Regions from separate parts of the Pseudomonas sp. Marseille-Q5115 genome, predicted to be linked through region 2. Evidence: riboswitches for the same ligand, from Rfam matches in the RefSeq annotation. Region 2 holds a riboswitch; each other region holds the start of a gene.
What was found. Region 2 has a riboswitch for cobalamin ahead of cobW (cobalamin biosynthesis protein CobW). Riboswitches for the same ligand answer to the same signal wherever they lie in the genome.

Region 1 (7,210 bases), 330 kb from region 2:
ATCAAGGGTGACCTGTCGGCTCTGCTGGCGCAGGCCCGCGCCAAGGCTGGCCAGCGCGCTGCGGTAACAGGGTACTTTCTCGTAGACGGTCGACCCGCCGTTGTCGCAGCCGCCGCTATCCAGCCGCTGTCCTACACACTGACTACGCCCACCAGCGAGCTGGCCTACCTGGTGTTCGTGGACGTACTAGGCCCGGTTTCGCTGCAGCGCATGGGCAGCATCTATGGCTTGCCTAACCTGCGCCAAGGCAGCGCGCAGTCACCGGTCAGCCTCCAGCTGTCAGACGATCCGCCGGTGTATCTCACCTGGGACATTGCCACCCCAGGCGCCACCTTTCTCAGGATGGTGCTGCCACTGGTACTGCTGACGTCGCTGATCTTCGGTGGCGGCGTCTGGTTGCTGCTGCGCCGCTCCATTCGCGCGGCCGAGCAGATCGATCGAGGCCGTGAAGCCATGCGCTTGAGCGAGGAACGCTTTCGCGATATTGCCGAGGGCGCGTCGGACTGGATCTGGGAAACGGACGCCACCCTGCGCCTGACGTACCTTTCAAGTCGCTTTCGCACCGCCACGGGCTTCGACACTTCGCAGTGGTTGGGCAAGCCGCTGCACCAGTGTCTGAACCTCAGCGCGGGTGTATTTGACACCTTGGCCTCGCAGCCTGAAGGCCATCGCCAGGTAATGCCCTGCGCCCATACCGATGCCCAGGGCGGCCAACGGTTGGGCAGCCTGCACGCGCGTGCCATCCGTGAGAATGGTTGTGTGGTTGGCTATCGCGGCACCGTAAGCGACGTGACCGAGGAGGCCGAGGCGCAGGCGCGCATCGCTTACTTGTCCGGCCATGACGCGCTCACCGGGTTGCCCAACCGCGGGCAGGCCTATCGGGTGCTTCAAGCCCGGCTAGCCGATGGCACCTGTACCAGGGCGTTCGCGATATTGTTCATCGACCTCAGCGGGTTCAAGCAGATCAACGATTGCCTCGGGCATATCGCGGGCGACCAAGTGTTGGTAAAAGTAGCGCGGCGCCTGGGTGAGGCCCTGCAAACCGATGATGTGCTGGCACGGCTGGGCGGGGACGAGTTCCTGATCATCACGCCCAGGGTTGCCCAGGAGTGCTTGAGTGAACTGTGTGAAGGTTTGCTGAGTGACTTCACTCCGCCAATCGTTACCGCCGAACACGAACTGCGCCTTGGGCTGTGCATCGGCATCGCCCAGGCGCCGGTGGACAGCACCGATGCCGAGGAGCTGCTGCGCCTGGCCGATATTGCGCTGTATGAAGCCAAAGGCCGTGGCCGTCACGGCTGGCAGCTGTACAACGCCGAGATGAAAACGCGCATCCACGAACGCCGGCAGCTGGAGCAGGACCTCAAGCACGCCATTCAACACGATGAATTCACTGTGGTGTTCCAGCCACGCTTTGATATCACCGGCGCGCGCATCCTCGGCGCCGAGGCACTGGTGCGCTGGCAGCACCCGGAGAAGGGCCTGCTCAGCCCCGCGGTGTTCATTCCGCTGGCGGAGGAAACCGGCCTCATTGTCGCCCTCAGCGACATTGTGATGCGCCGCGCCTGCGCGCTGGTGGCTACCTGGCCGGAGCCGGTGTTTGTATCGGTGAACCTGTCCTGTATCGAATTCATGCGCAGCGACCTGGTCGCTCGTATCGAGCGAACCTTGGCGGCCACTGGGCTACCCGCCTCCCGGCTGGAGGTGGAAGTCACCGAAAGCGTAATGATCGACAATGCCGACGGGGCCCTGGCGTTGATGGTCCAGCTCAAGAAGCTGGGCGTGAAACTGTCCATGGACGACTTCGGCACCGGTTATTCATCGCTGAGCTACCTCAGCTGCTATCCGTTCGATGGCATCAAGATAGACCGCAGCTTCGTGATGAACCTCAGCGACCCCAAAGCCAACAATCAGGCCATTGTCAGCGCGGTGGTCGCCATGGGCAAAAGCCTGGGCATGGTGGTCACTGCCGAGGGTGTGGAAACACCCGAGCAACTCGAAGTGCTTGCCACCCTGGGCTGCGACCAGGCGCAGGGTTACCTGCTCGGCCGCCCCATGCCCCCTGACGCCCTGGCGACCTTGCTGCTGGCGCAGCATGCCGTGGCCGCGCAAACCGAGACCAGCCAATAACCGGCGGACTGCCTTGCGGTTGCCAATCCTTTGGTTTCGGTTACTATCGCCCCGCCGGTTTCCGAGAGGAACTAACAGGGAATCCACCAGGCCACGGCCTGAAACGGAACTGCCCCCGCAACTGTAGGCGGCGAGCGTGCTCTACACATGCCACTGGGAACACCCGGGAAGGCGTGGGCACGTCAGGACCCGCCAGTCAGGAGACCTGCCGGCCACCTATACAACCACTGACCGGCGGGGTGACCGGGAAGGGCATTTCCGTGACCCCGGGCCGTGGCCAGGCGGGGCTTGCGGCCATGTGCTTTCCAGCGCTTGCCGCGACGGCCCAACGCTGGAGACCTGCCGTTGAACATGCTCTGCCGCCCTGCACTCACCCTGTTACTTGCGTTGCCAACGGCTGCCATCGCCGCGCCGGCGCACTACCCGCTCACGGTTGAAAATTGCGGCAAGGCGCTCACGTTCACTCAAGCGCCCCAGCGCGCCGTGACCATCGGCCAGGCCGGCACGGAAATGCTCTATGCGCTGGGGCTGGGGGACCGGTTGGTGGGCACTTCGCTGTGGTTCGATCAGGTACAGCCTGAGTACGCGGCGCAAAATGCGAAGGTGGAACGCCTGGCGGACAACGAGCCAAGCTTCGAGGCCGTGCTGGCCAAGCGGCCACAGCTGGTGGCGGTGCAGTTCGAATGGATGGTGGGCCCTCAGGGTGCGGTAGGTACCCGCGAGCAATTTCACGACCTGAATATTCCCACCTACCTGCTGCCTTCAGACTGCGAAGGCAAGGACAACCTCAAGGGCGCCGACGGCACCCGCCTCGAAACCTTCGACATCGCAAGCGTATACAAGAGTGTGCGCCAGCTAGCCGAAATCTTCGACGTCACGGCACGTGGCGACGCACTGGTGGAGCAGTACAAGGCGCGGCTGGCCCAAGCGGTTACCCGTACCAGGCAACACCCGGGCAAGGACGTTTCAGCGGTGGTGTGGTTTTCAAGCGCGGACATCGCCAGCGATCCCTTCGTAGCCGGCAAGAAGGGCGTGGCCGACTTCATGCTGAACACGCTAGGCATTCATAACGTGGTGGAGTCCAACGAAGAATGGCCCACCGTTGGCTGGGAAACGCTCGCCCGCGCCAACCCCAGCCTGATCGTGATCGCCCGCATGGATCGCCGCCGCTTCCCCGCCGATGACTATGAAAAGAAGCTGGCGTTTCTGAAAACCGACCCCGTTACTCGCAACATGGACGCGGTTAAAAATGACCGCATCGTGATACTCGACGCCGATGCGATGCAGGCCAGCACGCGGTTGTTCACCGGCATCGAGCAATTGGCCGAAGCCAGCGAGCGTTACGCCCGATGAGGCATGGCATGCTGGCCTTCGCCAGGCCCTTGTCGTGGAGCCTACCGCTGCTGTGTGGCGCGTTGCTGCTGGCAACCGGCATCGGCGAAACCTCCCTCGACCTGGGCGTGGTGCTGAAGGTGCTAGCCAACAAGCTCACGGGCGCTGCCTGGGCAGTGGACCCGATCGACGAAGGCATCGTATGGAATTACCGCTTGCCCCGCGCCCTGGTGGCCGGTGCCTGCGGCGCGGGCCTGGCGATCTGCGGGGTGATTCTCCAGGCATTGTTGCGCAATGCCTTGGCTGAACCCTACCTGCTGGGTATTTCCGCGGGCGCTTCCACCGGGGCGGTGATGGTGTCCGTGGTCGGCGTGGGCGGCGGCATCGTTTCGCTGTCGGTGGGGTCGTTCCTTGGCGCGCTGTTGGCATTCGGGCTGGTGGTTTTACTCGCCCGCTCCTCACGGCTCAGTGGCAGCGCGGGGTTGATCATCCTGGCGGGAATTGCCAGCTCGCAGCTGTTCAACGCACTCACCGCGTTCGTGATCGCCCGCTCGGCCAATGCCGAGCAAGCCCGCGGCATCCTGTTCTGGCTGCTGGGCAACCTCAGCGGCGTGCGCTGGCCCTCGGTGGGCCTTGTCGTGCCGGTCGCCGTATTGGGCCTGGCCTTATGCTGGTGGCAGCGCCGGGCATTGGACGCGTTCACCTTCGGGGCAGATTCGGCCGCCTCGCTGGGCATTGCAGTGGGCCGGGTGCAGGTGCTGTTGATGACCTGTGCGGCGCTGGTTACGGCCGTCATGGTGTCCCTGGTGGGCTCCATCGGCTTCGTTGGCCTGGTGATTCCTCACGCGCTGCGCCTGTTGGTGGGGCCGGGCCATGCCCGGGTGGTCCCGCTGTCCGCCGTGGCGGGCGCGGTATTTCTGATGGCGGCGGACGTGGTGTCGCGCACCCTCATCAAGGGGCAGGTATTGCCGATCGGGGTGATTACCGCGCTGATCGGGGCGCCGGTCTTCGCCGGGCTGCTGTTGTACGGAGAGCGGCACCGATGAACAGCGCTCCGCTTCTCGCCTGCCACCGCGCAAGTTTCCACCGCAACGGCGTGCCATTGCTGGCAGGTGTATCGCTTGAGGTCTACCGCGGCGAACGGCTGGGCATCGTGGGGCCCAACGGCTCGGGAAAATCCACCCTGCTCAAGCTGATGGCCGGGATCGCCACGCCCAGCACCGGCCACGTTCAACTGACGGGCCGGTCAATGGCTGACATGAACCGCCGGGATGTGGCGCGGCTGCTCGCGCTGGTGCAACAGCACGCAGACACCCGCGAACGCATCAGGGTGTGGGATGCGGTGGCGCTGGGGCGCACGCCATGGTTGTCGGCGCTGGCCCCGTGGGGCGCCGAGCACGACCGGGCCGTGGCACAGGCGCTGGAAGCGGTAAACCTGGCGCACCTGGCCCAGCGGCCTTGGCACAGCCTTTCCGGCGGGGAACGGCAGCGGGCACATCTGGCCCGGGCGCTGGCCCAGCAGCCGCGGTTACTGCTAATGGACGAGCCCACCAATCACCTGGACATTCGCCAGCAGCTGTCGCTGTTGCGGTTGATCCACAGCCTGCCGGTCACTACGGTAATCGCCTTGCACGATCTCAACCAGGCGCTGGCCTGCGACCGGGTGGCGGTACTGGATGGCGGGCGGCTGGTGGCGATCGGGGCACCTGCGCAGGTACTTACCCCAGAGCGCCTTGCTCACACGTTCGGGGTGCATGGGCGATTGCTGGAAGACCCAGGGCAGCGCCCTGTCCTGGTGTTAGCACCGCTGGAATGATTCGGTAAAATCAACTGTATCTAATTGGGAGACAGTGAAGTTCATTTGTGCCAGATTGTCCCCATACCTTCCGCTCCGTAAGCTTCTCTACATCGCCGGCACACACGGCAAACCTTGAACTTACGGAGCGACACACATGACCGTCACCAAAGACACCACCGCTACGGTTGGCCGCGTTCTACTGGCCACGCTGTTCCTGCTCAGCGGTGCCGCCAAGGTTGGCGCACCGGCGGCAACGCTTGCGTACATCCAGTCCAGCGGCATGCCCTTCCCGATGCTGGGCTATGCAGGCGCCATTGGGGTAGAGCTGGGGTTGGCCAGCCTGTTGGTGATCGGCGCGCAAACCCGGCTGGTGGCTTTGCTGATGGCGGCCTTCGCGGTGGTTACGGCGGTGCTGTTCCACAATTCGCTCGGCGACCAGGGCCAGTTCATCAACTTCTTCAAGAACATCTCTATTGCCGGTGGCCTGTTGCAGGTCGCGGCCTTCGGCGGCGGCGCCCTGAGCGTCGACGGTTGGCTGGCGCGCCGCCGGGCTAACAGCTCCCTCCAGGCGGTGTAGGCCTGGCAAAGCCAGCGTTGCGCCAAGCCAAAAAAGCACAGAGGTACAAGCCCTGGCCTCACCCGCGCTCTAGCCTTGCTTCCAAAGCCCAAGCCCCGGGGCAGAGCGCTCCCCTTTCCGAAATCCTGTTCAGGCGGTTCCCATGAAAGCATTTCGTTGCAAACCCTTGCTGCTGGCCCTGGCACTGACTGCCGCCGGCCCCTTGGCCGCCCAGGCGGCGCCTACCCCTGCAGTCGCCGTGGCGCCGCAATACGACACCAGCCATGTGTATGTGGCGCCCGCCGACGTGGACCGTTTCGTGCAAAGTTTTATTGCCACCTTCGGCGGCAAAAGCACGCCACAAGTGGTGGTGAACGTGCTGCCGGTACCTAGCAGCACCACCTCCCAACTTCTGCAAACCCCGGTAGGCACGGTGTCGCTGTTCGGCTTCACCACCCCGGTGCCCTACCCCTTCGGCCAGGAACGCAACGGTTATCTGGTGAAGGACATGGACGCCGCGTTGGCCGCTGCCAAGGCCAACGGCGCCGACGTGATCGTCCACGACTTCCCGGACCCCATCGGCCGCGATGCCGTGGTGCAATGGCCAGGCGGCGTGAATATGCAGCTGTACTGGCACACCAAGGTACCCGATTACGCCGCCTTCCAGAGCGTCCCGGAAAACCGTGTGTACGTTTCGCCCGAGCGCGGTGACGCGTTCATCAAGTCGTTCGTAGGCTTCGCGCACGGCAAGGTAGTGGCCGATGATCGCCGCGCCGCGGGTGAACAGGTGGGCCAGCCAGGCAAAACGTTCCGCCGCGTGAGCCTGGCCTCAGATTTCGGCAAGATGACCGTGTTCATCACCGACGGCCACCTGCCGTATCCGTATGGTCACGACACCACGGGTTACGAAGTGGCGGACCTTTCGGCCACCTTGGCCAAGGCACAGGGTTCCGGCGCGACCGTGCTGGTGCCAGCCACCAAGCAAGCGGACCGTACCGGAGCCATGGTGCAGTTCCCCGGCGGCTACGTGGCAGAAATCCACCAGCTCACCAACCCTGGGAAATCCTGAGCCCGTGGTACAGCGCATGAGCCAGCCCTTGCGGCGTGTCACCTGTTCATGGGCACTGGCGCTGCTGTGCCCGCTGGGCTGTGCTGGCGCCCATGCGGCAGAAGCCAGTGCCACGCCCGACAGGCCCGCCTTGAAGGCCAACCGCTGGCAGGAGGATTGGTCTGTTCTGCAAAACCCCGACGTGGCCCGCGAGCCGCTGGACAGCCTCAAGTACATCCCGTTATCCGCAGACGACCCCCAGCGCTACCTGTCGCTGGGGGCTACCTTGCGGGAGCGCTTCGAAATGAACGACGCCAAGGATTTTGGCACCCGAAACGCCCAACGC
Region 2 (7,210 bases):
CGGGTCGATCTGGAACAGCAGGTCGCCCTTTTTCACCAGGGCGCCCTCGGTAAATGCCACGGTGTCGATCTGGCCCGATACGCGCGGGCGGATCTGTACGGTTTCCGGGGCCTCGAGGCGGCCAGTGAACTCGTCCCATTCATTCACCGGCTGATCCAGCACTTCGGCAACGCTTACCTTGGGGGCCTGCGGTGCTTGAGCGGTTTCAGGCGCTTTGCCGCAGGCGGTGAGCACAGCGAGCGCCAGCACGGCCAAGGGGTAATGCAAGGGTTTGAATGACTGTTCCATGAGAAGCCCGCCCATTATGTTTATCAGGATGGACGGATTCTGGCGACACGCGGGACCATCGACGAATCGAATGGTTCGAAGGTAACTATCATTGCCAGTGATTCAGGTTATTCAAAAAATTTCTGAGCCACACCCTTGTAGACCCGGCGCCGCCGGGGAACCGTTAGCGGCCTTGACCGCCCCTACGCGCCAGCGGTTTCCAAGGCCCAATCCATGAACATCCGCACGGCAGGCAACCGCTCGCGCCCTGGCAAGCAGCTGAGCCGATAGGTAGCGGCAGGCAGCCGCAGGTGCGGCAGGTACGGCTGCAGCAAACCCTTGCTCACGCTGTCAGCCACCAGCACGTCGCTGGCCAGCACTAGGCCGTGGCCGGAGATGGCCGCCAGCAGCCCGTGCTGTTCATCGGCATAGGAGCGCCGCCCGGGCCGTGACAGCCAGTGCTGGTGCTGGGCCATGGCGCACCATTGGGGCCAGTCGGGCGTACCCGGCACGCTGCTGGCCCACGGCATGTCGATCAGTACCGGGGCCTGGGCGACCGACGGCGACCAACCGTGCGGGGTATACACCGCGAAGTGCTCTTCGAACAGCGTGACCTGGTACAGGTCCGGCTCGGGATTGAAGGTCGCCCGAATAGCCAAGTGCACTGAAGCATCCCGGGCCAGGTCGGTCAGCGCCTCGGCCGTTTCCACGCGCACGTTCAAGTGTGGGCAGCGTGCGTAGAAGTCGCCCAGGCGTGGGATCAGCCACAAGCTGGCAAAGGCTGGGGTGGTGGTGATCACCAAGGTGTTGGTGGCTTCATCCGGCAGCAGCGGTAGCACGGCGCCGTTGAGGCCCACAAACGCCTGATGAAGGCCCGCGTGCAGCCGCTTGCCTGCATCGCTCAACCGCACCCCCTGGCCAGTGCGCTCGAACAGTAAGGTGCCCAACCACTGCTCCAGGGATTTGACCTGATGGGAAATGGCCGCCGGGGTGACCGACAGCTCTTCCCCGGCGGCGGCGAAGCTGCCGAGCCGGGCGGCGGATTCAAAACCGCGCAGGGCGGTGAGAGGAAGGTGGGCAAACACCGGGTTTAGCCTCATTAGGGGTGGGTCAAATCTACTTGCTTGCACCGCCGGGCTCAACCATCGAAGCTGCGCGCACTTTCAGGGGAGTTTTGACCATGCAAGGCGCGAAACGCAAAATCGTCCAGGCGGTGCTCTACGAAGCGGGCGCTCTGATATTCGTGGCACCGGCGCTGGCCCTGCTGTTCGGCCAAGGGATGGGGCACTCCACCGTGCTATCGGTGGTGATAAGCACCGTTGCGCTGGGCTGGAACATGCTGTTCAACCATCTGTTTGAGGGGTTCGAGCGCCGTAGGGGCTGGCACGCACGTACGCCCTTCAGGCGGCTGCTGCATGCGGTGGGCTTCGAAGGTGGCCTTACGGGCATTCTCACCCCGGTAATGGCCTACGGCCTAGGCGTCGACCTGGTCACCGCTTTCCTCACTAATGTAGGGCTGTTCGCCTTCTTCTTCATTTATGCCTACGGGTTTCAATGGGTGTTCGACAAGGCCTTCGGGCTGCCACGGCAAACAACGTTCAACCCCGGCGCCTGCCCCAGCGCGGATTGACCTCTGGGCCGGCACTGCGTAGGCTTGCCCCCTCGAGGTGCTTCCAGGGGCAATGCCTGCTGAAGCTAAGATGGGAACGCGGTAACAAGCCGCGGCTGCCCCCGCAACTGTGAGCGGTAAAGCCTGGCCAATGCCACTGCCTTCGGGGCGGGAAGGCGCCAGGCCGCCATTGGGCATATTGCCCGGGGCGCCGCAAGCCAGGAGACCTGCCTCGTGCCGATCCTTTTATTCAACCGGGCGGGGTGATCCGGTGCGAACCTGCCCAGGCGCCGCCTGCGGTGCCTTCGCGCCTGCCCGCCACAGTGCCAGGGCCACCCATGAAAACGCTCAGCAAGCTCCCCGTTACCATCGTTACCGGCTTCCTTGGGTCCGGTAAAACCACGCTGCTTCGTCACATTCTCGATAACGCCGAAGGCCGGCGCATTGCGGTGATCGTGAACGAGTTCGGCGAGCTGGGCATCGATGGCGACCTGCTCAAGCAGTGCAGCATCGGCTGCACCGAAGAAGAGGCCGTAGGGCGCGTGTTCGAGCTGGCCAACGGTTGCCTGTGCTGCACCGTGCAAGAAGAGTTCTTCCCGGTGATGCGCGAACTGGTACAGCGCCGCGGCACCCTGGACCACATCCTGATCGAAACCAGCGGCCTGGCGCTGCCCAAGCCGCTGGTGCAGGCCTTCCAGTGGCCAGAGATTCGCAACGCGTGCACCGTTGACGCCGTGATCACGGTAGTGGACGCACCCGCGGTGGCGGCCGGTACCTTCGCCGCTTTCCCTGACGCCGTGGACGCGCAGCGCCGGCAGGACCCGAACCTGGACCACGAATCCCCCCTGCACGAGCTGTTCGAAGACCAACTGGCCAGTGCCGACCTGGTGATCCTGAACAAGGTTGACCTGATCGATTCGCAAGGCCTGGAGCGCGTGCGCGCTGAAGTGAGCGAAGAGCTGCCGGCCGCGGTGAAAGTGGTCGAAGCCAGTGCCGGGCAGCTGCCGTTGGCAGTATTGCTGGGCCTGGGCGCCGAATCCGAAGCGCACATCAATGGCCGCCTTACCCACCATGATCAGCACCATGATGGCGAAGAAGCGGACCACGACCATGACGCCTTCGATTCCATCTGGGTCGAGTTGCCGGAAGCGCCAGAAGCTGCGTTGATGGCGGCGCTCGACAGCGTGGTTCAGCAGCACGACGTACTCAGGGTGAAAGGCTTTGCCGCCATCCCCGGCAAACCCATGCGTTTGCTGGTGCAGGGCGTGGGCAGCCGGTTCGATCGGCATTTCGACCGGCCATGGGCCGCGGACGAGGCCCGGGTGAGCCGGTTGGTATTGATCGGCCAGGCGCTGGACGGTGCCGTGCTGCGCGATGAACTGACCCAAGCATTGCGGGGCTGACCGATGCACCTGCTACGCACCCAGCCCGGCGGTTTCGTTCCGGACGACAGCATTGCCGACCTGGGCCAGAGCCCGGCCGAACTGGTGATCCTGTGCAGCGGCGATTCCCATCTGGCCCTGCTGGCCGAAGCGGCAAACGGCCTGCCGGGTGACTACCCGAGCGTGCGCCTGGCCAACCCGATGCAGGTTCAGAACCACGCCTCGGTGGACCTGTATGTGGACCAGGTGCTGCGGCACGCAAAAGTGATCGTGTTGTCGCTGCATGGCGGCGTGGGCTATTGGCGCTACGGCGTTGAGCAGCTGGCACAGCTGGCGGGGCAGGGCGTGCTGATAGTCGCGGTGCCCGGGGACGACCGGCCAGACCCGGAGCTGGGTGCGCTGAGTTCCGTAACGGCCGAAGTCGCCCAAAGCATCTGGCAGTACCTGCGCCAAGGTGGCATGGGTAACGCCCGCTCGCTGTATGCCTACCTCGCAGCACAATTTTTCCCTCAGGCACTGGCGCAGCCCCTGCCATGGCAACCGCCCGCGCCGCTGCCCCGAGTGAGCCTGTATCACCCGGTATCCGGCACGACAAACCTCGAGCAGTGGCAGAGCTGCTGGCAGCCCGGCGCCGTGGTGCCGGTGGTGTTTTACCGCTCGCACCTGCAGGCCGCCAATACGGCGTTCATCGATGCCTTCTGTGACGTGCTTGTCACGGCGGGGTTGAACCCGATGCCGGTGGCGGTGGCCAGCCTGAAGGAAGCCGAATGCCTCGCGCAGCTTGAAGCCTGGATGGATGAAGCCCAGGCAGCGTTGGTGATCAATACCACAGGCTTCGCGCTGGCCAGCCCCGATGCCCCTCGGCAACGCCCGTTGCGCCGCGACATACCGGTGATCCAGGCCATTTGTGCCCAGGATAACCAGCCCATGTGGGAAGCGAGCCCTCAGGGCCTGGGCCCGCGGGACCTCGCCATGCATGTGGCATTGCCCGAATTGGACGGGCGCATCATCAGCCGGCCGATCAGTTTCAAGGACCTGGCCTGGCGCAGCGAGCGCAGCCAGAGTGACGTGGTGTGCTACCGCGCGCACCCCGAGCGTATGGCATTCGTGGCGCAGCTGGCGGCTCGCTGGATTGCCTTGGGCCGCACACCTGCGCATGGCAAACGCGTGGCGTTGATACTGGCCAATTACCCGACGCGGGACGGCCGCATCGGCAATGGCGTAGGCCTCGATACCCCCGCAGCCGCCTTGAATATCCTTCGCGCGATGCAGGGGCAGGGGTATGCCGTAAGCCAGCTGCCCGAAAGCGGCACCGCGCTGATTCAGGCGCTGCTGGGCGGCGTGAGCAATGACTTGGAGCACCTCGACGCCCGCCCTTGCGCTCAAAGCCTTGAACTGGGCGCGTACACCAAGGCGTTTCTGAGCCTGCCTGAAGCCTGCCAACAGGCCGTGACCGATCGCTGGGGCGCACCCGACGCCGACCCGATGTTCCGTAGCGGGCGGCTGATGATCGCCGGCCTGCGGTTCGGCGAAACCTTCGTCGGCATTCAGCCAGCCAGGGGCTACCAACTTGATGCCAGCGCGGTGTACCACGACCCGGACCTGGTGCCCCCGCACGGCTACCTTGCCTTCTACTTCTGGCTGCGGCTGACATATGGGGCCCATGCCGTCATTCACGTGGGCAAGCACGGCAACCTTGAATGGCTGCCGGGCAAGGGCGTAGGCCTGTCCGCCAGTTGCTGGCCGGACGCACTGCTCGGCCCGCTGCCGAACATCTACCCGTTCATTGTCAATGACCCGGGCGAGGGTGCCCAGGCCAAGCGTCGCACCCAGGCGGTGATCATCGACCACCTGATGCCACCGCTCACCCGCGCTGAGAGCTACGGGCCGCTACGGGACCTGGAGCGGCTGGCGGACGAATACTATGACGCTCAGTTGCTGGACCGCCGTCGCGCGCTGGAGCTGCAAGGGGAAATACTGGCGCTGGTGCGCGCCACCCAGCTGGACCGCGAACTGAGCCTGAGCGATGCGGCCTTGAGCGATGCCGATACCTGGTTGCCGCGCCTCGACACCTACTTGTGTGACCTGAAGGAATCGCAGATCCGCGACGGCTTGCACGTGTTCGGTGAGTCCCCTGCGGGGCGCCTGCGCATCGACACCCTGTGCGCGCTGCTACGTGTACCGCGTGGGGCAGGCAAGGGCGCCGAGGCCAGCCTGCCAAGGGCGCTGGCCACGGCCCTGGGCCTAGGGTTCGATCCGCTCGACTGCGTATTCGGCGACCCTTGGCAGGGCCCTCGCCCACGCCTTTTGGCCGATGTGGATGCCGGGCCCTGGCGCACCCATGGCGATACCCGCGAGCGCCTTGAACTGCTTGGCGCTCAGCTTGTGGAAAGCGCCTTGAATGAACGCTGGGAGTGCCCGGCAGGGGCAGCGTGGGAGGGCGTTGCGACCATTGTCGAGGGGCTGCTTGCCAAGGTAGCGCCCGCGCTGGACGCCTGCGGCCCTGCCGAAATAGGCAACCTGCTGGCCGCGCTTGAAGGCCGGTTCGTCGAGCCCGGCCCTAGCGGCGCGCCCAGCCGGGGGCGCCTGGATGTATTGCCCACCGGCCGTAACTTCTACAGCGTGGACGTACGCAACCTGCCTACCCCCACGGCCTGGCGGCTGGGCTTCGCCTCGGCCAACCTGGTGCTTGAGCGCCACTTGCAGGACCACGGCGACCACTTGCGTGCACTGGGGCTTTCCGTTTGGGGCACCGCGACGATGCGCACTGGTGGCGACGATATTGCCCAGGCCATGGCCCTGCTCGGTGTACGCCCCGTCTGGGCCACCGGCAGCCAGCGGGTGGACGATTTCGAGATATTGCCGCTCAGCCTGCTGGATCGTCCCAGGGTGGACGTTACCCTGCGTGTGTCCGGGTTCTTCCGTGACGCCTTCGGCAACCTCATTCGATTGTTCGACGCTGCGGTCCAGGCGGTAGCGGCGCTGGACGAGCCGGAAGACATGAACCCCCTCGCCGCGCGGGTGCGCAGCGAGCAGGCGCAGCTGCTTGCCGATGGTGTCGAGGCCGAAGAGGCTCGGCGCCAGGCCGGCTGGCGAATATTCGGTGCCAAGCCAGGGGCCTACGGCGCCGGGGTCCAAGGGGTGATCGAGTCCCGGCAATGGACCGACCGCGGCGATCTGGCCGAGGCATACCTCAATCACTCCGGTTATGCCTACGGCGCTGCCGATGAAGGCGCCCCCGCGCGCACGGAACTGGCCCGCCGCCTTGGCCAGGTGGAGGCGGTGCTGCAAAACCAGGACAACACCGAACACGACCTGCTCGATTCCAACGATTATTACCAATTCCAGGGCGGCATGCTGGCGGCGGTGCATCAACAAAGTGGTCGCGAAGCCGCCAGTTACCATGGCGATCACAGCCAGGCGGACGTACCGCGCATTCGTACCCTCAAGGAAGCTCTTAACCGGGTAGTACGGGCGCGGGCGGTGAACCCCAAGTGGATCGACGGCATGCGCCGCCACGGCTACAAGGGCGCCTTTGAAATGGCCGCTACCCTGGACAACCTGTTCGGCTTCGATGCGGCTACCGGCCTGATCGAAGACCACCAATATGCGTTGGTGGCCGAAGCGTATGTGCTGGACGCGCAAAACCGCGACTTCCTTCGCGAGCATAACCCTCATGCGTTGCGGGACATGGCCGAGCGCCTGCTGGAGGCTCAGCAGCGCGGCCTGTGGCAACAACCCGGCGACTACCGCCAGGCACTGGAAGATGTGCTGCTGGACAGCGAAGAAGAGGGCTGAGATGACGTTTCACTATCCGCTGAGCGCGGTCGTTGGCGCCGAGCCGCTCAAGCTGGCGCTGTGCCTGGCCGCGATTGATCCGAAGATCGGCGGCGTGCTGATTGAAGGCCCGCGTGGCATGGCCAAAAGCACTCTGGCCCGCGGGCTGGCTGAC
Region 3 (7,210 bases), 370 kb from region 2:
AAGGCTTGCTGATCGCCGCCATCGAATGCGATGACCCGGTGATCTTCCTGGAGCCCAAGCGCTTGTACAACGGCCCGTTTGACGGCCACCACGATCGCCCGGTAACGGCCTGGTCCGCCCATGCGGCCAGCGCCGTGCCCGAAGGTTACTACCGGGTACCGCTGGACAGCGCCGCTGTGGTGCGCGCCGGCAGCGAGGTGACTGTGATCACCTACGGCACCACCGTGCATGTGGCCCTTGCCGCGGCCAGCGAGACGGGTGTGGACGCAGAGGTGATCGACCTGCGCAGCCTCTGGCCACTGGACCTGGACACGCTGGTGGAGTCCGTGAAAAAACCCCGCCGCTGCGTGATCGTGCATGAGGCTACGCAAACCTGCGGGCTGGGCGCCGAGCTGTTGGCCCTGGTGCAAGAGCACTGCTTCTACTGGCTGGAGGCGCCTATCGAACGGGTGGCGGGGTGGGATACCCCCTACCCTCACGCTCAGGAATGGGCTTACTTCCCCGGCCCCACCCGAGTGGGCGCGGCGCTCAAGCGCGCGATGGAGGTGCGTTGATGGGCCAGCATGTGATCAAGATGCCCGACATTGGCGAAGGCATCGCCCAGGTGGAACTGGTGGAGTGGTACGTGAAGGTTGGCGATACGGTCACTGAAGACCAGGTGCTGGCCGATGTGATGACCGACAAGGCCACTGTGGAAATCCCTAGCCCGGTTTCTGGCCAGGTTGTCGCCCTGGGCGCTACGCCGGGGCAGACCATGGCTGTTGGCAGTGAGCTGATCCGCCTGGAAGTTGAAGGTGCCGGCAATCTCAAGCTCGCCACGGCGACTGCGCCTGCGGCGCCTCAGCCCGCTCCGGCAGTTTCTGCGCCGCCTCAGCCACGCGTTACGCCAGAGGTAGTGGCCAAAGCACCTGAACCCGAGGTAACCACCGAGCGCCCGCTGGCCTCCCCGGCCGTGCGCAAGCGCGCCTGGGAGGCCGGGATCGACCTGGCTGCCGTCAAAGGTAGCGGCCCGGCGGGGCGGATCGTTCACGCAGACCTGGACGCCGCACAGCAGCCGCTGGGTAAGGGGCCCGTTTGCGCCGCCGAGGACCAGGTACAGGCGGTACCGGTGATCGGCCTGCGCCGAAAGATCGCCGAGCGTATGCAGGAGGCCACTCGGCGCGCCGCGCATTTCAGCTATGTGGAGGAGATAGACGTTACCGCGTTGGAGGCCCTGCGCCAGCAACTTAACGGTAAATGGGGCGAGGTGCGAGGCAAGCTCACGCTGCTGCCGCTGCTGGTACGCGCATTGGTGGTGGCGTTGCGCGATTTCCCCCAGCTCAACGCTCGGTACAACGACGAAGAACAGGTGGTGGACCGCCACAGCGCGGTGCATGTAGGGATCGCCACCCAGGGCGACCACGGCTTGCTGGTACCCGTGCTACGCGATGCCCAACAGCGGGACCTGTGGGGCAATGCCAATGAAATCACCCGCATCGCAGCAGCGGCCCGCCACGGCAAGGCAGAGCGGGAAATCCTCTCGGGGTCGACCATCACCCTCACCAGCCTCGGCGCATTGGGGGGCATTGTTTCCACGCCAGTGCTGAACCTGCCGGAAGTGGCCATCGTGGGGGTGAACCGGATGGTCGAGCGGCCAATGGTAGTGGATGGCCAGATCGTGATCCGCAAGATGATGAACCTCTCAAGTTCGTTCGACCACCGGGTGGTGGATGGCATGGACGCTGCCCGGTTCATCCAGGCGGTACGCCAGCTCCTCGAACAGCCTGCCACCCTCTTCATCGAATAAGGCCCGACCATGCACACGCTGGAAACAAAACTTTTGGTCCTGGGCGGCGGCCCGGGTGGTTACGTCACGGCCATTCGCGCCGGGCAGTTGGGCATACCCACCGTATTGGTGGAGGCTGAAGCATTGGGCGGCACTTGCTTGAACGTAGGGTGCATCCCTTCCAAGGCGTTGATCCATGTCGCCGAGCATTTTCATCAGGTGAGCGAGCCCACGCCGTTCGGCGTCAGCGCTTCAAACCCGCAGCTGGACCTTGCCAGCGCCGTCGGCTGGAAAAACACCATGGTCGACCGGCTAACCAGCGGCGTAGCCGCCTTGCTGAAAAAGCACAACGTTACGGTGGTCCACGGCCGTGGCACGTTGGTGGACGGCAAAACGGTGCAGGTAGGCGACACCCGTATCCACTGCAAGCACTTGGTGCTGGCCACCGGCTCGCGCAGCGTTACGCTTGCGAGCCTGCCGCTGGGCGGGGCGGTCCTCGACTCCACTGCTGCGCTGTCCCCTTCCAGCCTGCCCCGCCATCTGGCGGTGATTGGCGGCGGCTATATCGGCCTGGAACTGGGCATCGCTTACCGCAAGCTGGGCGCGCAGGTCACGGTGATCGAAGCGCAGCCCAGGCTGTTGCCTGCCTACGACGCCGAACTGAGCCAACCGGTTGCCCAGCGGATGAAGCAACTGGGCATCGCGACTCTCGAAGGCCATGCGGTAGAGGCTTACGATGCCGGAGCACAATGTTTGAGCGTGCGCGGGCCTGGCGGCGAGCCACTAACACTGGAGGCTGACCGGGTGCTGGTGGCGGTGGGGCGCGCACCTCGCACCGAAGGCTACGGGCTGGAAGCGCTTGATCTGGCCATGGCTGGGCGGGCTATCAAGGTAGATGCCTGTTGCCGTACCAGCATGACCGATGTGTGGGCCATCGGCGATGTAACGGGTGAGCCCATGTTGGCTCACCGGGCGATGGCGCAAGGTGAGATGGTGGCCGAGCTCATTGCGGGGCACCGCCGAGCGTTCACGCCCCGGGCGATCCCGGCGGTGTGCTACACCGACCCGGAAATCGTGGTCGCGGGGCTTACGCCAGAGCAGGCCGGCGGGCAGGCGCTGGTTGCCAGCTTCCCCTTCGCCGCCAATGGGCGTGCCATGACCCTGGGCGCTACCACCGGCTTCGTGCGGGTGGTAGCGCGCGAGGATGACCACCTGATCCTCGGCTGGCAGGCCGTGGGCCCGGGTGTTTCCGAGCTTGCGGCTGCCTTCAGCCAGTCGCTGGAGCTGGGCGCCACGCTTGAAGACATCGCCGGTACCATTCATGCCCACCCCACCCTGGGCGAAGCGGTGCAGGAAGCCGCAATGCGGGCGCTGGGGCATGCATTGCATATTTGAAATGGGCCGTCAGGCGCCAGAACCCGCTGCGTAGAGCGGCTGGCGCCATTATCAAAAACGGTGATTGTTGCCAGCACAGTGTTCAATTTCTCGAACGACGCGTGAAGCGGTTTACTAACCCCAACGAAAAGCCACTTCATCACCTACCGAGGACACGAACATGAAAACCGCATTCGCAATCGCCGCCCTGACCGCTGTATTCGCCACTGGCGCCTTTGCACAGGATGGTGCCGACCGCGCCGTTACCGCTAACTTGCCGGTTGAAACCTACCACTACGGCATGCAGTTGGATGTCCAGAAAGTTATCTCTAAGACCGACGTCAGCAACAAAAGCGGCGTGGTACCGGTGACCATGGTTTACCAGGACAGCAAAGGTGAGCTGCACAAGGTGCAATACCTGCAACAAGGCGGCTACGACGACCGCGCCAACGGTTGATCACCGCGTTGCACCCAAAGCCCCGGCCTTCCCGGGGCTTTTGCTTTTGCGCGCAGGTGCCGACCCAAGCACCTTCGATTTGACGTTCCTACCCTGGCATGCTTTCCTTAAGCCTTTCGTTCGGGTGCCCTTCGCAGGGTGAAACGGGAAACCGGTGCGCCGCAAGGCCAGTCCGGTGCTGCCCCCGCAACGGTAAGCGAGTGCGTTTCCAATCCACTGTGCGCAGGCATGGGAAGGGGGAACGAACCGGTCGGCCTCTGCCCGCCCCTCGCAAGCCCGGAGACCGGCCCGATCGATATCATTGACACCTGCGGTGGGCGGGCTGTCCGATCTCCGCAATGCGGAGGCTCGGCGCCTGTCCGTCACTCACCCGAGGGAAGCGCCATGTCCGCCCATACTGCCAGCCACGTTATCACCCGTCCTGCCTCCACCCTTGCGCAACGCGTAACGGCGGCGTGCCTGGCTACCCTGCTCGGCGCCGGGCTGGTGTATTTCGCCGGTTTCTCACACATCGCCGCCGTGCACAATGCCGCCCATGACACCCGCCACAGCGCGGCTTTCCCTTGCCACTGAGGGCGTGTTCATGATGACGCGTATTCTGCGCACCGCTGGCTTCGCCGGCCTGTTCGCGGCCCTGTTGCTCACCTTCATGCAAAGCCTGTGGCTCAGCCCGTTGATTCTTCAGGCTGAAACCTACGAGACCGCGGCACCGGCTACCCATGACCACGGGGGGCCCAGTGCCGGCGCTCATGAGCATGGGCACGAAGCCGCGGCCTGGGAACCCGAGGACGGTTGGCAGCGCCTGTTGTCCACCACGGGCGGCAATTTGGTGGTCGCGGTGGGCTTTGCCCTGATGCTGGCCGGCCTGTACACCCTGCGTGCACCCGGGCGCACGGCAGAAGGGCTGCTGTGGGGCTTGGCCGGTTATGCCGTGTTCACGCTTGCACCCACCCTGGGGCTGCCGCCCGAGTTACCAGGCACCGCGGCGGCAGACCTGACTTCGCGTCAGCTGTGGTGGATCGGTACGGCGGCGTCGACTGCCGTCGCGTTGGCGTTGATGGTGTTTTCCCCGAACTGGCTGCTGAAAATCACGGGTGCGGCATTGCTGGTAATCCCCCACATCATCGGCGCCCCTCAACCACCATCCCATGAAAGCCTGGCGCCTGAAGCACTCGAACATCAGTTCCGCTGGGCCGCACAGGCCATCAACGTGGTGTTCTGGCTGGCGCTTGGCCTGGCCAGTGCCTGGCTGTTCCGTCGCGCCCCGCAGGCCTGACTCCGGTGAGTACGCGCGCCTGGCTGGTGGCTGGTTTCGGCTGCCGTCAGGGCTGCACTGAGTCGGAACTGCAAGGGCTGCTCGATCAGGCATTGGCGCTAGCCGGTGCACTCGCAACTGAGCTGTGTGGCATCGCGACGTTCGAGCGCCGCTTGGATGAACCCGGGCTGCTGGCCTTGGCCGAGCGCTTGATGCTGCCCCTCGGCGGTTACTCTGCCGCCGCCCTCGCGCCATTCGAACCGTTCTTGAGCCAACGCTCGGAGGTGAGCTGGCGCCATACTGGTTGCCATGGCGTAGCGGAAAGCGCCGCGCTCGCCCACTGCCAAACGCTGAGTACGCTGCCGCCTCGCCTGCTGGTCACCCGCCAGTGTTCGCACCAGGCCACCGTGGCGCTGGCTTCAACATGAAAACTGTTCAACCGTTCCCGGGACAAAGGCTTTTGCAATGACCGTCTATTTTATTGGCGCCGGCCCCGGCGACCCGGACCTGATCACGGTCAAGGGCCAGCGGCTGATCCGCAGCTGCCCGGTGATCATCTATGCCGGCTCGCTGGTACCCGAAGCACTGCTCGCCCAACACACCGCGGAACGGGTGGTGAACAGTGCGGAGCTGCACCTGGAGGCCATCATCGAAGAGATATGGGCCGCCCACGCCAAGGGCCAGGATGTGGCAAGGGTGCATTCCGGTGACCCAAGCCTGTATGGCGCGATCGGCGAGCAGATCCGTTGCCTGCGAGCGCAGGGCATTCCCTACGAGATCGTGCCCGGCGTAACGGCCGTGGCGGCCTGTGCTGCCCTGCTGGGCGCTGAGCTTACCCTGCCCGGTATTTCCCAGACTGTGGTCCTTACCCGCTACGGCACCCGCTCGCCAATGCCCGCCGGCGAAGCGCTGCAGGACCTGGCCCGGCATGGCGCGACCATGGCCATCCATCTCGGGGTAAGCCATCTTTCGGCTATTGTGGAGGAGTTGGTGCCCCACTATGGAGGGGACTGCCCTATCGCTGTCATCCACAAAGCCAGCTGGCCGGATGAGGATTACGTGACGGGCACGCTGGGCGATATCGTCGCCAAGGCACAAGCCAAGGCGTTCAAGCGCACGGCGCTAATTCTGGTCGGCCAGGTGCTGGGCAATGAAGTATTCGAAGATTCCGCCCTCTACCGCGCCGGGCGGGCGCACCTGTACAGGGCGGAATGACCTCTGGCGCCCTGCCCGCCGCAGGCGCTGGCGCCAGCCCGCGAAGCACGTCTCGCCCTGCCCACAAACTTACTCAGTAGTAAGCGTTCTCGCGGTTGGTATGGTCGGTCACGTCCCGTACGCCCTTGAGCTGCGGGATGCGCTCGAGCAGTGTGCGCTCGATGCCTTCCTTCAGGGTAACGTCCGCCTGGCCACAGCCCTGGCAACCACCACCGAACTGAAGCACTGCCACGCCGTCTTCCACCACTTCGATCAGCGTGACCTGGCCGCCGTGGCTGGCAAGCCCAGGGTTGATCTCGGTTTGCAGGTAGTAGTTGATGCGCTCGTTGATCGGGCTGTCCTCATTGACCATCGGCACCTTGGCGTTGGGGGCCTTGATGGTCAGCTGGCCGCCCATGCGGTCGGTGGCGTAGTCCACCACGGCGGCATCGAGGAAGGGCTCGCTCACGGCGTCGATCCAGGCCGTGAAGCTTTTCAGGCCCAGCGGGGTATCGTCGGGCTTTTCCTCACCAGGCTTGCAGTAGGCGATGCAGGTTTCCGCATACTGGGTGCCGGGCTGGGTGATGAAGACACGGATGCCGATGCCCGGTGTGTTCTGCTTGTTCAGCAGGTCGCCCAGGTAATCCTGGGCGGCGTCGGTAATGGTTATGGCGCTCATGTAGGTTCCTCACAGACTTGCGCGCAGTTTACGGCAAAGCGGGCCGTGGAGAAAGTCCTAGTAATTTTGTCGGGAAAGCGTCGGGGCCGACGTGGCGCGTGGCCCGGCAATCCAGGCTTTCATGCGGTGGTACAAGCGCTTTTCAAGCCACTGGTAACTCAGCCATGAGATAGCAAGAATCATCGGGACACAGAACGCGCCAAACACCAGATAGGGGTTCACACCCAGGCGTTCATAGATGAACCAGCCTGCGTACAGCACCAGCAGGTGCACCAGGTAAACCGAGTACGAGCAGTCGCCGAGAGATTTGAGCACCTTGCTATGAGAGAACCGCGGTTCCAGCGCCAGGCACGCCGCCACGATACCTGCGCTCGGCAAGCCCCAGTTCAGCAGCCGGTTGGTAGGCTCGAGCTGATAGATCATCGTACAGCTCGCCGCGATGATCCCGAGCGGCAGCCATAAGCCCTTGCCAATCCAACCCCGGCG
Region 4 (7,210 bases), 730 kb from region 2:
CCGTGATACCGCAGCGCGTTCATATTGCCCACGGCCTGGCCGTGAATGATCACTTGCGCGCCGGTATCGCTGTTGGGCTTGAGCAGCACCGGGTTCATATCGGTATGCGGCGCCAGCCCGCAGGCCTGGGCTTGTACCGCTTGCGCCCGGCCGATTTCGCCGCCGTCGGCGGTTACCGCGCTGTTCAAGGCCATATTCTGTGGCTTGAACGGCGCCACCGTGACGTTCTGCCGGCGCAGCCAGCGGCACAGCGCCGTCACCAGCGTGCTTTTGCCTGCGTCCGACGTGGTGCCTTGCACCATTAACGTAGCCATCAGGTTTCCTTGTTGAACGCGGCAAGCCCTTCATCGAGCCGCTGCCAGTGAGCGGCTTCGAATGGCAGGCCGAAGCGCAGGCTGGACGTAGCACGGAACAGCCGCACCAGAATGCCCTGCCGGGCGAGGTGAAGGTACAGGGCTTCGGCCTGGTGGGTGCGCACCCACTGGAACAACCCGCAGCCGCCGGCTGGCGGCCAGCCGTGATCACTCAACATCGCCGCCAATCGGGCAGCGGCGACATTACAGCGGTCGACCTGCTGGCGATGGCCCGCGTCATCAAGCAGGCAGGCTTGCCCCAGCACACGGGTGGGCCCGCTCACCGCCCAGGGGCCCAGCTGTTCCGCCAAGCCGGCCAGCAAGCGGGCTTCGGCCAGCACAAAGCCCAGGCGCACCCCTGCCAGGCCGAAGAACTTGCCGAAAGAGCGCAGCACGATCAGGCCAGGCAGGTTTGCCTCTGCAGCCAGGCTATAGGCCGGCGTAAGATCCATGAAGGCTTCGTCCACAACCAGCCAGCCGCCGCGGGCAGCAAGCCGAGCGTGCCAGGCAAGCAGGCGTTCACGCTCGAACAGGCGGCCGGTGGGGTTGTTCGGGTTGACCAGCACCAGTACATCCAGCCGGTCCAGGTAGCCCTCGACCTCGTCGTCGCCGATTTCACGTACCACATGGCCGCCTTTGCGCCAGGCTTCGGCATGCTCGGCGTAACACGGCGCCAGCACGCCGACCTTGCCGCTGCGACGTAGCCGCGGCAATGCCTGAATCGCGGCCTGAGAGCCTGCCACCGCAAGCACCTGTTCGGCACCGTAGTAACCACAGGCGGCCGCTTCAAGGCCGTCGTCGGTTTCTGGCAGGCGAGCCCAGGCGGCGACAGGTATTGGCGGAATAGCCCAGGGCCAAGGCGCGATCCCGGTGGACAGGTCCAGCCAGGCCGGGACTTCGATGCCGAACTCCCGCGCCGCGGCCTGCAAACGCCCGCCGTGTTCAAGCATAGAATTGCCCCCCTATACAAATGAGCAGCAGCCATAGCCATACGCCCCGCTGCACCAGCGCCCAGGCCCGCTCGATGGCCCCGGCATCCGGCTCCGGGCCTTCGCCCAGTTGTGGGCGCTCGTGCAGTTCACCGTGGTAAATGGCGGGCCCACCCAGCGCTACGCCCAATGCACCCGCACCGGCGGCCATCACCGGGCCGGCGTTGGGGCTATCCCAGAGCGAACCCTGGCGCCGCCAGCAACGCAGCGCCAGCGCCGTCTTGCCCAGCACGGCATAGGTGAGCGCAACGAGCCGGGCTGGAATGAGGTTCAGCAGGTCGTCAATGCGCGCGGCAGCCCAGCCGAAACGTTCGAAGCGCTCGTTGCGGTAGCCCCACATGGCATCCAGGGTATTAGCCAGGCGGTACAGCACTACCCCGGGCACGCCGCCCAATACAAACCAGAATAACGCGGCGAATACCGCATCGCTGCCGTTCTCCAGCGCGGACTCGGTGGCGGCCTTGGCTACGCCGGTAGCGTCCAGTGCGTCGGTGTGACGGCTGACCAGCCGGCTTACGCGCTCGCGTGCCTTGGCCAAGTCGCCTTCGCGCAATGCGCGAGCCACGGGCTGCAGGTGCTCACCGAGGCTACGCAAGCCCAGCGCCCAATACAGCACCAGCACTTCCACCACGCCGCCAATCACGGGTAGCCAGGAGAGCAGCGTCAGTACCAGCACTGGCGGCACCACCGCCATCAGCCAGGCCGTGACGCCGTGGCTGCGCCAACCATGGCCGGCAGAATTGAAGCGCCGCTCCAGCCGCTGGGCCAGGTTGCCGAAGCCCACCAAAGGGTGCCAGCGGCGTGGCTCCCCCAGCAGCGCGTCCAAGGCTACTGCCGCAACACACGTAAGGGCCAGGCTCACGGCTGTGCCCCCCAGGTATCCTCGAACAGCAATTCATGCAATGGGCGTTCGCGCGCCCACCCTTCGAGCACCAGCATGGGCGCTGCATAAAAATCAGCGACCGGCCCGAGGCACAACACCGCGATGGGCCGGGCGCCGGCCGGCATGTTCAACAATTCACCGAGGCGCTCGGGATCGAACAGCGACACCCAGCCCATGCCCAGGCCCTCGGCGCGGGCCGCCAGCCACAGGTTTTGCACGGCACATGACAACGACGCCAGATCCATCTCCGGCAGGGTACGGCGGCCGAATACATGCTGCTCGCGCCCATCGCCCAAGGCGACTATCAGCAGTTCGGCGCAATCACGCACGCCTTCCACCTTGAGTTTCATGAAGTCGTCCGAGCGCTCACCCAAGGCCTGGGCCGTGTTCAGCCGCTCGGTTTCTACCAGCTGATGGATGGCTTCGCGCAATTCAGGGCGGCGAATGCGAATGAACCGCCACGGCTGCATCAGGCCCACGCTCGGCGCCTGGTGGGCGGCGGCAAGCAAGCGGTGGAGTACCTCGGGGGCTACTTCACCACCGGTGAAATGGCGCATGTCCCGGCGTTCCGAGATGGCGCGGTACACCGCCGCCCGCTCCGCCTCGCTGAAGGCGTGCTCAGTCATGGGCCGGGCCTCCGGGCTGTAACAGTGCCGCGGCCGCTGCCAGGTTCGAAGGGAAATAAAAATGTACGTAGGAGGCCGTGAGCCTGCCGCAACGGTACACCGCCTCGGCACCCCGCCCGCCGTTGGGGCTGCGCCCGCGGGCAATCGCTTCCCATGGCGTGGTAGTCAATGAATGATGGTAGGTATGGCCACGCAGGATCCCTTCGTCCAGCTGCACTTCCTGCAGGGCCAGCGCGGCAAGGCGCTTTTGCAGCGTGGCCTCGCCTGGCATCAGGCCAAGCAGCGCCGCCCGCTCGCCATCTACATCCGTAAGGCCTTCGAGCAGGTAGAGCATGCCACCGCATTCAGCCAGCAACGGCTTGCCCGCTTTATGATGGGCACGAATGCTTTCCAGCATGCCGGTATTGGCAGCCAGGCGCTGGTGGTGCAGCTCCGGGTAGCCGCCAGGTAAATACAGGCTGTCACAGGGGGGCAGCGCGGTATCGCTGATGGGCGAGAAAAACCGCAGTTCTGCTCCCATCGCACGCAGGGCGTCGAGGTTGCCGTTATAAAGGAACGCAAACGCCTGGTCTCGTGCCACCGCCACGCGCACGCCTGCAAGCAGCGGCGCCACTACTTCATTTTCCGGCGGGTAGAAGCAGACCGGTGCCGGCAAGGCGTCATCGCAGGTGGCCGCCAAGGCTTGTGCCGCCGCATCCAGCCGACGGTCCAGGTCTTCGAGCTCGCTGGCTTGTACCAACCCGAGGTGGCGGCTAGGCAAGCCGATGGCTTGTTCACGTGGCAGGCCACCAAACCAGCGCAGGCCTTCTGTGAGGCTATCGCGCAGCAGCTGGCCATGGCGCTCACTGCCCACCCGGTTGGCAAGCACGCCCGCGAACGGCAGCTCCGGGCGGTACCGCGCCAGCCCCAGCGCCAACGCGCCGAAGGTTTGTGCCATGGCGGTGCCGTCGATCACGCCGAGCACCGGCACACCCAACTCGATGGCCAGGTCTGCGCTCGACGGGGTGCCATCGAACAGCCCCATCACCCCTTCCACCAGAATGAGGTCGGCGGTTTCGGCGGCTTCCCAAAGCAGTCGGCGGCTTTGCGCGGCCCCTACCATCCACAGATCCAGCTGATACACCGGGGCACCGCTGGCGCGTTCGAGAATCATGGGGTCGAGAAAATCCGGGCCACACTTGAACACGCGCACCCGCAGCCCGCGATTGCGATGCAGGCGGGCCAGCGCGGCGGTCACGGTGGTCTTCCCCTGGCCCGAGGCCGGAGCGGCAATCAGTACCGCTGGGCAGTGGCGCGGCGTACTCACCACTCGATGCCCTTTTGCGCACGGATGCCGGCCTGGAAGGCATGTTTGATCAGCCCGAGTTCACTCACGGTGTCGGCGGCTTCGAGCATTTCCGGTTTCGCCGCGCGCCCGGTGACAATGGCATGCTGCAGCGGCGGACGGGCCTTCAGGTCCGCTACCACCCTCTCGACGTCCAGGTAGCCGTGCTTGAGCGCGATATTCAGTTCGTCGAGCAGCACGAAATCCACGGCGGGGTCGCCCAGCAGCTCTTGGGCTACCTGCCAGGCCGCTTCGGCGGCAGCGATGTCACGCTGGCGGTCCTGGGTTTCCCAGGTGAAGCCTTCGCCCATCACATGGAAACTCACTTCATCGGGAAAGCGGCGGAAGAACGCCTCTTCGCCGGTGGTCTGGCGGCCCTTGATGAACTGCACCACGCCACAGCGCATACCATGGCCCAAGGCACGCGCCAGCATGCCGAAGCCCGAGCTGCTTTTGCCTTTGCCATTACCGGTCAATACCAGCAGCACACCACGCTCGTCCGCGGACGCGGCGATGCGGGCATCGACTACGGCTTTTTTCCGCGCCATGCGGGCCTGGTGGCGCTCGTCGCGCTCGGGGGATTCGTTCATTGCTGCTCTCCGCTCGCTCGCGGGTGCGCACCAACGCTGCGCCAACGCCACAAAGGGCGGGCAGCATGACGTCAGTGCCGCTCTCACCCGCGCGGCGATCTGTTAATCAACGGGCGGGGCTCGCACCGTATCAGGGGTTTCAGGCCGGTCTCCGGGCTCATGAGCGGGCGCTGCCCCACTCGCGCGCCTTCCCGGTTGCCCAGTGGCCCATGCGCGAGCGTTGACTCATCTACCGTTGCGGGGGCAGCGCCGGCATTGCTCGTGGCGAACCGCCCGATGCTGACCGGCTTCCCTGTTTCACCCTGGCAAGCGAACGCCGCCCGGGCACCTGAAACAATCGGCGAAGGGTAAGGGGTTGGCCCGGTAGCGTCAATCAAACATGTTGAACCTCCGCCGCCTCGCTGCCTCTACGGTACATACCTTGGTTGCCAGGAAGCTGATCATGCCCTTCTCCCGCCTCGCCCTTACCGTCTTGATCGCCGCCAGCGTTGCAGGCTGCGGCGAAAGCTCGAAGCTACAGGTGTCCGATGGCACTGGCCCGGCGCCCAAGCTGCCAGAGCCCAACAAAACCCTGATGCCCACGGTGAACATTGCTCCAGCGGTGGGCTGGCCGGAAGGGGTGAAGCCCAAGGCAGCGCCCGGCACGCAAGTGAGCGCGTTTGCCGAAGGCCTGGACCACCCGCGCTGGCTGTACGTACTGCCCAACGGCGACGTACTGGTGGCTGAAACCAACTCGCCACCCAAGCCCGACGACAGCAAAGGCATTCGCGGCTGGGTGATGAATAAAGTGATGGGCCGGGCCGGCGCGGGCGTGCCCAGCCCGAACCGGATTACCTTGCTGCGTGACAAGGACGGCGACGGCATCGCCGAAACACGCGAGGTGTTCCTGCAGAACCTGAATTCCCCGTTCGGCATGACCCTGGTTGGGCAGGACTTCTACGTTGCCGATACCGACAAAGTCCTTCGTTTCAAGTATCAGCCCGGCGCTACCCACCTGGAGGGGAACGGCGAAACCGTTACAGACCTTCCGGCCGGCACGCTCAACCATCACTGGACCAAGAACATCATCGCCAGCCAGGACGGCAAAAAGCTGTATGTGACCGTGGGCTCCAACAGCAATGTGGCGGAAAACGGCCTGGACCAGGAGCAAGGCCGCGCCGCGATCTGGGAAGTAGACGCAGCCAGTGGGCAGAAGCGCCTGTTCGCCACCGGTTTGCGCAACCCGAATGGGCTGGCTTGGGAACCCCAGACCGGTAAACTCTGGACCGCCGTGAACGAACGCGACGAGATCGGCAGCGACCTGGTGCCCGATTACATTACTTCAGTAAAAGACGGCGCCTTCTATGGCTGGCCGTTCAGTTACTACGGCCAACACGTGGATGCGCGCGTAGAGCCCGGCGACGCGGCCATGGTGCAAAAGGCAATCGCACCGGATTACGCGGTGGGCCCGCATACGGCCTCGCTGGGCCTGGCCTTTGCCCAACCGAACCAGCTGCCCGCGCCCTTCGACCATGGCGCTTTCATTGGCCAGCACGGTTCCTGGAACCGCAAGCCGCACAGCGGCTACAAGGTACTGTTCGTGCCGTTCGCCAACGGCATGCCTACCGGCCAACCGGTGGACCTGCTGACCGGTTTCTTGAATGACAAGGAAGAAGCCATGGGCCGCCCGGTGGGCGTAATTGGCGATAACAAGGGTGGGTTGCTGGTGGCCGACGATGTGGGCAACAAGATCTGGCGCGTGACGCGGCAGTAATTGCGGACTCGCGGGGCGGTGAGCAGCCGCCCCGGCTGTTATGGCGTAGCGGTTTGCGCCAAACGCTCGGGCTGGATCACCCGCTTGGCATCCAGGTAGGCCTTCTGCCAATAGGGCTTGTCGAGGTAATCCAGCCGCACCGTGCCGCCGGTACGCGGCGCATGCACGAAACGCCCCTCCCCTACATAGATCCCCGCATGGCTTACCTGGCCATTGCCTTGGGTAGAGAAAAACACCAGGTCCCCTGAACGCAGCGCGTTGCGATCAACGCTGGGCGCATGCATGGCAATCAGATCCCGGGTGGAGCGCGGCAGGGCGATATTGGCAGCGTCCCGGTAGACGAAGCCGATCAGGCCGCTACAGTCGAAGCCCGAATCAGGCGTGTTGCCACCCCAGCGATAAGGCGTGCCCACCAAACCAATGGCCCGGAACAGCACGTCGTCGGCCTTTACCGAAGAATAGTCGGTGGGGTCGAGAATAACCGGGCGAGGCACTACCGCCACCGGCGCGGGCTTGGGCGGTGGAGGGCTTGCGCAGGCGGCAAGCAGGATAAGCGGCGCAAGCGCCAGAGTGCGCAAACGGGAGAAAGCCATGGGCGGGGTTCCGAGTTCGACTGCCGATGAAGAATAGCGCTTAACCCGCTGTATTCCATAAAAAAGGGCAGCGAAAGCGTGACCGCTCGTCGCTGCCCT

Region 1: it holds a riboswitch for cobalamin, as region 2 does, so the genes downstream of both, LG385_RS07450 (ABC transporter substrate-binding protein) here and cobW (cobalamin biosynthesis protein CobW) in region 2, are expected to answer to the same signal.
Region 3: it holds a riboswitch for cobalamin, as region 2 does, so the genes downstream of both, LG385_RS10525 (CbtB domain-containing protein) here and cobW (cobalamin biosynthesis protein CobW) in region 2, are expected to answer to the same signal.
Region 4: it holds a riboswitch for cobalamin, as region 2 does, so the genes downstream of both, cobO (cob(I)yrinic acid a,c-diamide adenosyltransferase) here and cobW (cobalamin biosynthesis protein CobW) in region 2, are expected to answer to the same signal.

What each region holds. Positions count from the first base shown of each region.
Region 1 is NZ_CAKAKI010000001.1:1,560,708-1,567,917, reverse strand. It holds gene LG385_RS07455 (EAL domain-containing protein) at 1-2,130, shown strand, start outside; cobalamin riboswitch at 2,169-2,358, shown strand; gene LG385_RS07450 (ABC transporter substrate-binding protein) at 2,482-3,483, shown strand; gene LG385_RS07445 (FecCD family ABC transporter permease) at 3,492-4,508, shown strand; gene LG385_RS07440 (ABC transporter ATP-binding protein) at 4,505-5,278, shown strand; gene LG385_RS07435 (DoxX family protein) at 5,415-5,837, shown strand; gene LG385_RS07430 (glyoxalase) at 5,980-6,885, shown strand; gene LG385_RS07425 (alginate export family protein) at 6,902-7,210, shown strand, end outside.
Region 2 is NZ_CAKAKI010000001.1:1,893,906-1,901,115, forward strand. It holds gene mexE (multidrug efflux RND transporter periplasmic adaptor subunit MexE) at 1-288, opposite strand, end outside; gene LG385_RS08840 (LysR substrate-binding domain-containing protein) at 471-1,352, opposite strand; gene LG385_RS08845 (PACE efflux transporter) at 1,448-1,897, shown strand; cobalamin riboswitch at 1,916-2,126, shown strand; gene cobW (cobalamin biosynthesis protein CobW) at 2,215-3,279, shown strand; gene cobN (cobaltochelatase subunit CobN) at 3,283-7,056, shown strand; gene LG385_RS08860 (ATP-binding protein) at 7,058-7,210, shown strand, end outside.
Region 3 is NZ_CAKAKI010000001.1:2,265,635-2,272,844, forward strand. It holds gene LG385_RS10505 (alpha-ketoacid dehydrogenase subunit beta) at 1-554, shown strand, start outside; gene LG385_RS10510 (dihydrolipoamide acetyltransferase family protein) at 554-1,786, shown strand; gene lpdA (dihydrolipoyl dehydrogenase) at 1,796-3,160, shown strand; gene LG385_RS10520 (DUF2790 domain-containing protein) at 3,321-3,596, shown strand; cobalamin riboswitch at 3,702-3,903, shown strand; gene LG385_RS10525 (CbtB domain-containing protein) at 3,981-4,169, shown strand; gene LG385_RS10530 (CbtA family protein) at 4,180-4,872, shown strand; gene LG385_RS10535 (cobalamin biosynthesis protein) at 4,878-5,279, shown strand; gene cobM (precorrin-4 C(11)-methyltransferase) at 5,317-6,066, shown strand; gene nfuA (Fe-S biogenesis protein NfuA) at 6,140-6,724, opposite strand; gene LG385_RS10550 (acyltransferase family protein) at 6,782-7,210, opposite strand, start outside.
Region 4 is NZ_CAKAKI010000001.1:1,168,079-1,175,288, reverse strand. It holds gene LG385_RS05655 (cobyric acid synthase) at 1-314, opposite strand, end outside; gene cobD (threonine-phosphate decarboxylase CobD) at 314-1,303, opposite strand; gene cbiB (adenosylcobinamide-phosphate synthase CbiB) at 1,296-2,204, opposite strand; gene bluB (5,6-dimethylbenzimidazole synthase) at 2,201-2,851, opposite strand; gene LG385_RS05635 (cobyrinate a,c-diamide synthase) at 2,844-4,157, opposite strand; gene cobO (cob(I)yrinic acid a,c-diamide adenosyltransferase) at 4,154-4,765, opposite strand; cobalamin riboswitch at 4,890-5,112, opposite strand; gene LG385_RS05625 (PQQ-dependent sugar dehydrogenase) at 5,208-6,518, shown strand; gene LG385_RS05620 (C40 family peptidase) at 6,557-7,111, opposite strand.